Regions from separate parts of the Lactococcus sp. FSL W8-0209 genome, predicted to be linked through region 1. Evidence: riboswitches for the same ligand, from Rfam matches in the RefSeq annotation. Region 1 holds a riboswitch; the other holds the start of a gene.
The links. Region 1 has a riboswitch for FMN ahead of ribD (bifunctional diaminohydroxyphosphoribosylaminopyrimidine deaminase/5-amino-6-(5-phosphoribosylamino)uracil reductase RibD). Riboswitches for the same ligand answer to the same signal wherever they lie in the genome.
Positions count from the first base shown of each region.

Region 2: linked by a shared signal. The riboswitch ahead of MKX45_RS07445 (ECF transporter S component) and the one ahead of ribD (bifunctional diaminohydroxyphosphoribosylaminopyrimidine deaminase/5-amino-6-(5-phosphoribosylamino)uracil reductase RibD) in region 1 are both predicted to bind FMN.

Region 1 covers NZ_JBBOVN010000001.1:1,256,439-1,260,633, forward strand. The annotation lists gene parC (DNA topoisomerase IV subunit A) at 1-265, shown strand, start outside; gene MKX45_RS06255 (magnesium transporter CorA family protein) at 290-1,195, opposite strand; FMN riboswitch at 1,366-1,482, shown strand; gene ribD (bifunctional diaminohydroxyphosphoribosylaminopyrimidine deaminase/5-amino-6-(5-phosphoribosylamino)uracil reductase RibD) at 1,665-2,753, shown strand; gene MKX45_RS06265 (riboflavin synthase) at 2,753-3,403, shown strand; gene MKX45_RS06270 (bifunctional 3,4-dihydroxy-2-butanone-4-phosphate synthase/GTP cyclohydrolase II) at 3,412-4,195, shown strand, end outside.
Region 2 covers NZ_JBBOVN010000001.1:1,511,776-1,515,970, reverse strand. The annotation lists gene xerD (site-specific tyrosine recombinase XerD) at 1-222, shown strand, start outside; gene MKX45_RS07460 (segregation/condensation protein A) at 252-980, shown strand; gene scpB (SMC-Scp complex subunit ScpB) at 973-1,539, shown strand; gene MKX45_RS07450 (pseudouridine synthase) at 1,526-2,245, shown strand; FMN riboswitch at 2,343-2,479, shown strand; gene MKX45_RS07445 (ECF transporter S component) at 2,594-3,214, shown strand; gene MKX45_RS07440 (glycoside hydrolase, family 25) at 3,525-4,115, shown strand; gene MKX45_RS07435 (trypsin-like peptidase domain-containing protein) at 4,135-4,195, shown strand, end outside.

The DNA of each region.
Region 1 (4,195 bases):
GAAGACAAATAATCATACCGTCTTTGCAGCCGGCTTAATCAATTCAACTGCTGATTTATCAGCGCTAACAGAGGAATTAGATTTGTTCAGTCAAGCTAAAGCACCAGCGACAAAAGAAACTGATGAACAAGTATTAGAAGTTATCAGTGAGACTGGTAAGAAATACGATATCAATTTGTGCGATTTATCATTATCAGATCGAACAAGCAATGGACATCCAATTGCTGATGATCTTGAAAAAATTGCAAGCGTAAAAATAAAATAAAAAAATCAGCTTTGGCTGATTTTTTTATTGTCTTCGACCAATAATATAACGAAAGAGTGCCGCATAAAGTAGCCAAAGAATAATACAAGCACCAATAATCCAAACCCAAGCATCTTTTTGGTTAGTAAGTGGAAGTGGTACATTCATTCCAAAAAAACCAGTGATGACTGCTAATCCTGCCAAAAGTACAGAAACAATTGTCAAAGTTGTCATATTATCATTCAAATTATTATTAAGGACATTATTATAAGTTCCTGCTAATTGTTCAAGAATTTGAGCATTAAGGTGTGTCATACTGGCAAGCTGTTGTGCTTCGATAATTGCATCTTCAAGCTGCTCTTTTTCAGTTTCATTGAACTGTCTGTAAATACTTTTTGTTTTAAGTTGTTCAAGTAGTAGAGTATTTTGGTTGGCACTAGATACAATATACAGCATTCCCGTTTCAATATCAGAAAGGGCCAACAAATTTTTCTTTGTTGTTTTTTCACGCAACTTTTGATTAATTTCTTCTTTTGATTTATCAATTTGTTCTAAGTAAGGAAAGAAAGCCTCTGAAATCAAAAATAAACTGATGAAAAGAAGATGATAAACTGTTTCTGGTTCATTTTGAAAACAATATTTTTTAATTTGATTAATTAAATATTCATTTTCTGGATGATAAAGAGTAATTAATCGATTTTTTTGTGCTACAAAAGTAATGGGAACCGTCTTATAATGAACTTCTGAATTGAGTAAATCCAGACTATTGAAAATCAGTACAAAGTCTTGACTATCAGGGATGAACTCCGTGTGAGGACGTTCATTTTTATCTTCGGCATATTGAAGCGTTTCTAAGTCAATACCATAAGTAGCAAGTTCAGAAGTATTTCTAAGGTCTTCGACATTAAAAGAAAGCCAAGTGAGTTGAGGGTTTATTTTTATTTCTTGCATGATAAGATATCCTATGTTCTAATAGAGCCATTTTAGCAAAATTGTAATTTTTGAGCAAATAAATAGGCGAAAACTATTAGTAACTAACTTGAGAAATTGCTATTTTAAAGAATACGTTTTTATTTCTTGACAATCTTTAAATTTAAATGCTATACTTTAGCTACAATTGAATAAATCTTCAGGGCAGGGTGTAATTCCCTACCGGCGGTATAGCCCGCGAGCTGCTTGCAGCATGATTCGGTGAAACTCCGAGGCCGACAGTATAGTCTGGATGAAAGAAGATAATAAAACCATAATACTCTAGTCAGTATTATGTCTATTTAGCCTAAAACTCTGGAGTGAATTTAAATAATTCACTCCATTTTTGGTTTTTTGAGCTGCATTTTTGCTCGAAAAAAAATAGAAAATTTATCAAAAGACCCTGAAATTTTATTTTAGGGTCTTATTTTTTATTAGAAAGGATGAATAGATGAAAAAAGACGAATACTACATGGATTTAGCAATTGTACTTGCAAAAAAAGGAGGTGGTAATGTCAACCCTAACCCTCAAGTAGGAGCCCTTATTGTCAAAGAAGGGAGAATTATTGGTCAAGGCTATCATGAAAAATATGGGGAAGCTCACGCGGAAATCAATGCTTTTAAGGATTGTAACGAATCTCCCGAAGGAGCCACGCTTTATGTGACCTTAGAGCCTTGTGCGCATCAGGGAAAACAACCCCCTTGTTTTGAAGCGATTATAAAAAATAGAATTAAGCGTGTTGTTATCGGGCATTTAGACCCCAATCCCTTGGTTTCAGGAAAAGGAATTAAAGCAATGAGAGAAGCTGGAATTGAAGTTTCTATCAAAGTCTTAGAAAAAGAATGTGAAGAATTAAATAAAATTTTCTTTTATTATGTTAGTCAAGGGCTTCCCTATGTCATGATGAAGTATGCAATGACTTTAGACGGAAAAATTGCGACATCAGCAGGTCAATCAAAATGGATTACAGGTGAAATTGCAAGAGAGAAAGTACATCAAGACCGTTCACGTTTTATGGCAATTATGATTGGTGTTGAAACACTTATTTTAGATGATCCACAACTCTCTGTCAGGTTGGAAAATGGAAAAAATCCGATAAGAATCATTTGTGATACTCATTTAAGAAGTCCTTTAACTTCCAAGATTGTTTCTACAGCTACTGAAATTCCAACGATTATTGCTACAGCTGAGTCTGACCCCGAAAAACAAGCTCCCTTTCTTAAAGTGGGTTGTGAAATTATCTTAGTTTCTTGCCTAGAAGGAAGATTGAATTTGAAAGAATTGACCAAAAAGTTAGGAGAAAAGGGGATTGACAGTATCATCTTGGAAGGTGGAGGGACATTAAATGCTTCGGCATTAAAAGCAGGGATAGTCCAAAAAGTTCAAACTTATATTGCCCCTAAAATATTTGGTGGAAAAGAAGCACCAAGTCCAGTTGAAGGACATGGAATCGAGCAACCCAATCAAGCCTATCTCCTAAAAAGTCCTCAAATAACCCATCTAGGAGAAGATATTTTATTAGAAAGTGAGCTTCTTTAATGTTTACAGGAATAATTGAAGAAATAGGGGAAGTGAGTCGCCTGCAAAAAAGAGAAAAATCCTCCAAAATTAGTATCCGTGCTTCCTTGATTTTAGAGGATATGAAACTTGGAGATTCTATTTCAACAAATGGTTTATGCCTGACCGTTTCTGAATTTAATCAAAAAGAATTTATGGCTGATATTATGCCTGAAAGTCTAAATCGTTCAAATCTTGGGACCTTAAATGTGGGCGCCAAAGTTAACTTAGAACGAGCGATGCCATTAAATGGCCGATTTGGTGGGCATATTGTGTCAGGACATATTGATGGAGTTGGCCAGATTTTAGAAGTAAAAAAAGAAGAAAATGCCATCTGGTTTGAAATCAAAACGAGCTTAAATTTAATGAGATACATCGTCGAAAAAGGCTCAATTACGATTGATGGGATTAGTCTTACAGTTGCTCAGGTTAAGTCGAAATCTTTTAGTGTTTCTATTATTCCACATACGCTCAAAGAGACGATAATTGCAGATAAAAAAGTGGGTGATACTGTTAATTTAGAAAATGATATTTTGGGGAAATATATAGAAAAATTATGGGGCGATAGTAGTTCTTCGATGAAAGAATCTTCATTAACTAAAGAAAAACTACTTAACAACGGATTTTTATAGGAGATAAAATGTTCCAATATAATAAAGTAGAAGAAGCACTTGCTGCACTTAAAGCAGGGGAAATGATTATCGTTAGTGACGATGAAAATAGAGAAAATGAGGGCGACCTTATCTGTGCGGCCGAATATATCAGTCCAGAAATAATTAATTTTATGGCAAGTGAGGCCAAAGGATTGATTTGCGCACCACTCAGTGAAACTTATGCTAAGAATTTACAATTAGAGGCAATGGTAGAGAAAAATACAGATAATCATGGAACAGCTTTTACAGTTTCGGTTGATCATATTGAAACTAGCACAGGAATTTCGGCTTTTGAACGGGCCTTAACCATAAAAAAACTTGTTGATGCCGAGAGTTTACCAAGTGATTTTCGTAGACCAGGTCATGTATTTCCGCTTATTGCCAAGAAAAATGGTCTTTTAGAGCGAAATGGTCATACTGAGGCTACGGTTGACTTGTTGCGTCTGGCTGGTTTAAAAGAAGTAGGTGTCTGCGTTGAAATAATGGACGAAGATGGAACAATGATGCGTAAGGAGAAACTGAAGGAAAAAGCGCAAGAGTGGGGCTTGAAATATATCAAAATTAAAGCTATTCAAGAGTATCTTAAGCAAAATGAACTGCAAGTAGAGCAAGTGACTAGAGCCAAGCTACCAACGAAATATGGTATGTTTGATATTTTAGGATTTGTCAATAAAATAAATGGTGAGCACCATGTTGCTTTAGTTAAAGGAGATATTGGTAACGGTCAAGCTATTCTTTGCCGCATTCACTCAGAATGCTTAACTGGTGATG
Region 2 (4,195 bases), 260 kb from region 1:
AAATTTGCCATAAGAGTTAAAGCCATTAATAATGCTGATGAATTATTCGCAAAATCTCGTCAATTTCTTTATACTGAATTGAAAAAATTTACGAACTATTCTTCCAAAGAAATTAGAGAACAGTATATCTTGCATCAGGTTAAAACAGGAAAGTCAATTTATGAACTGGCAACTCTACTTGGTTTAACAACTATTACAACGCTTGAAAAATATTATAGATAGGAATTTACACTATTTTTATTATGTAAAATATGATTAAAGAAATCAATATAAAAATTAAAAACTTCGAGGGTCCTCTCGACCTTTTATTGCATTTGGTAAGTCAGTATGAAATGGATATTTTTGAAGTTCCATTGGTACCAGTTATTGAGCAATATCTTATCTATATTCAAACCATAAAAGAACTTGAATTGGAAGTAGCTGGAGAGTACATGTTAATGGCAAGTCAACTGATGTTAATTAAATCAAGAAGACTTTTACCGACAGTTACCGAAACTTTTATTGAAGATACAGAACAACTTGAGTATGATTTATTGGCTCAAATTGATGAATATCGGAAATATAAAATGTTGTCACAAGATTTAGATGAACTTCATCAGGAACGTAGTCATTTTTATTCAAAAGCTAAGACAGAAATTATCACTGATGAAACTGTACTTTTGCAGGATAAATCTGCTTTAGATTTATTTCTAGCTTTTACTAAAATTCTTGAGTTGCAAAGACAACATTTTCAAGACGAGAATACAAAAATAGCAGCTGAGAAATTTACAATCGCTGATAAGATTTTAGAGTTAAGTACTAGATTTACAGAACAAAAAATATGTAAATTTTCAGATTTGTTTTTTAGCTCTACTAATAAAGATGAACTCGTCACCACTTTTATGGCTCTTTTAGAATTAATCAAAAATCAACAGATTTCTTTTTCTCAAGGAGAGCTTTTTGGAGAAATTATTTTAGAAAGAAAAGAAACTAGTGAATAAGACAGCAAGTTGTGAACTCTTACTTTTTGTATCTGGCGAAGCTGGTTTAACCTTGGCAGAATTGTCAGCATTGACAGAAATGTCTAAACAAGCTTGTCAGCAACAAATTGATTACTTAAAAGAAAAATATCATTCTGATGAAGAATCTGCTTTAACGATTATTGAAACTGCAGGTAAATATCGTATGGCTACAAAAGAAGAGTTTGCAGAAATTCTTAAAAACTATGCCAAAACTCCTCTTAATCAATCGTTGTCAAAATCAGCTCTTGAAGTTTTATCAATTATTGCTTATAAGCAACCTTTAACTCGACTCGAAATCGATCAGCTCCGCGGAGTGAATTCCTCAGGTGTTCTCTCAACACTTCGTGCTTTTGATTTGGTTGAAAAGGTCGGACAAGTTGAAGCACCAGGACGTCCGAGTCTTTATGCAACAACTGAATTTTTCTTAGACTATATTGGGATTAATCATTTAGATGAATTACCTGAAATAGATGAGTCAAGATTTATCGCAGAAGAACAAACCTTATTTAACGAAAGTGAAGAAAATGAGAATCAATAAATATTTGGCCCATGCAGGTGTGGCAAGCAGACGTAAAGCAGAAGAACTAATTTTAGCGGGAAAAGTAACGGTAAATAATGTTCCAATGACAAACTTGGGTTATCAAGTTTCAACTGGAGATATCGTTGAAGTTAATGGAGTAGCAGTTTATAATGAAGAACCCGTTTATTATCTTCTAAATAAACCAAGAGGCTATATTTCTTCAGTTAGCGATGACAAAGGACGTCAAACGGTAATGGATTTAATGCCTCAAGTTAAAGAACGTATTTATCCTGTGGGACGTTTGGACTGGGACACAAGCGGTTTGCTTTTGCTTACAAACGACGGTGAGTTTACGAATATGATGACTCACCCACGTCATGGCGTTGATAAGGTCTATGTTGCTAAGGTAGAAGGCCAAGCGAACAAAGAAAACTTGCGTCCTTTAACTTTAGGTATGACTATTGAAGGTAAAAAAGTTAGTCCCGCCCGTTATGAGATTATCAAACAAGAGAAAACAAAAAATCATTCGATTGTTAGTTTAACTATCCATGAAGGACAAAATCATCAAGTTAAAAAAATGTTTGCGGCTGCAGGACTTCCAGTACAAAAATTGAGTCGTATTCAATATGGAACTCTTACATTGGATGGACTTCCAACAGGACAATTTCGTCGTTTGAGTAAAAAAGAAGTTTCTCAATTGATTAATGCAGCCCAAGGAAATTAACTGATTATTATAAAAGACAATTCTGATAAAGAGTTGTTTTTTTATTTCTTAAGCAAATCTTATTCTTGATAAGCAAACTATTTTTGTGCTATAATAAAATTATCTTCAGGGCACCGTGTAATTCGGGACCGGCGGTAAATAGGGCTTTGACCTTATGACTCCGCGATTCGCTACGGCGATTGAAGCAGTGAGAATCTGCTAGCGACAGTAAAGTCTGGATGGAAGAAGATGAACAATTTTTGTAGTGTAATCAACTTCGGTTGGATTACTGTTTTTAGCCAAACCAAAAATGTCTATCAACTTCCTCGAAATTTGAAGAATTATTTTCTCATATTTGGAGGTTTTTTTATGTCTAAAACACGTCGGATGGTATTAATTGCCATGCTTGCTGCATTATCAACAATCTTATTATTGCCGATTTTGCAGTTTCCGCTATTGCCTGGAATTGATTTTATGAAAGTTGAACTCTCAATCATTCCAGTACTTATTGGAGTCTTTACTTTGGGATTGGGTGATGGATTTATTATCCTCTTTATTCGCTCTATCTTATGGTATCTCCTATTTAATCAAGGTCCATCAACTTGGATTGGTGTGCCGATGAACTTCATTGCTTTGGGAATCTTCATGGCAATTGTTTGGTTCTTTACAAAGAAAAAATTCTCAATCAAAAACTATACAGTTGGTGTAGTTTTAGCAGCCATCGCATCAGTTCTTGTGATGATGGTATTGAATGTTTTCTACGCACTCCCTCTCTATCGTTTAGCTGCTGGCTTCGATGTTGATAAGATTTTTGTTGGAGCAACTCATCTTTTTAATATGGGTTCTCTATCAGTTACTTTGAATCCAACTTATCTTTTGACAGTAGTTTTACCTTTTAATGTTTTGCAGTACATCATCTTTGCTCTGGTATTTGGATTGATTGTTGCAGTGTTCAAGAAAAACAAAGTCGTAAAATTTTATAATGCTTAATTTAAATAATTAAGTATTTCACTCTCGAATAGACACTCGCTAGGACTTTCCTAGCGGTTTTTTTATTTGCTAATTTTATGATATATTTTTAGCATTGAAGATATAAACAAAAGCCCTGAATAATATTTCTGTTTGATTACATTTTTATATATAAGGATAAAAATAACTAAAAAATAGTTCTTGCTTAATTCAAACTAAAGCGCTATACTCATGGTGAGAAAATAATTTTCTCAAAATAACGAATTAACCAAAAAATTACAAATGTATTTCTATTACTGTTTTAGCTATTAACGATAAGGAGGTGTTTGTTATGAACACACATATTACACATAAAAAACTTTTCAAAACCGGACTCTTATTTGGGGCGCTTTTACTTGGACTGGGTTTATCAATCAAAGAAGCAACACCGGCAAAAGCTGTTACGGCAAACTTTAATGGCCCAGTTTATCGCCTTTATAATCCAAATTCAGGTGAGCATGTTTATACAATGGGACTTACCGAGAAAAATAATCTTGTCCATTTGGGCTGGGGTTATGAGGGAGTCCTTGGAACTTCATACTATACGATGAACGGTCAAAATTATGATAAAATTCCTGTTTATCGTTTGTACAGTAAAAATAGCGGTCAACATCTCTACACAATAAATACGAATGAAGTAGTTCAACTCAAAAATTATGGATGGGTGAATGAGGGAATTGTATTTTATGATGCTACGGTCATACCGTGGAACCAAGAAACGACGGTTGAGAGACTTTATAATCCAAATAGTGGTCAACATTTCTATACTTCTAACTGGGATGAAAGAGACTATTTGAAAAAAATTGGTTGGCACGATGAAGGAGAGGATTTTTCATTTACATCACCTGAGCCTTTACAAACTGGACCAGCTAAGGCTGTTTAAGATGAAGGAAAAAAGAATAATGAAAATAAAGAAACTTCATATCACGCTTGCTTCAACTTTGCTTTTAATTTCTTCTAGTA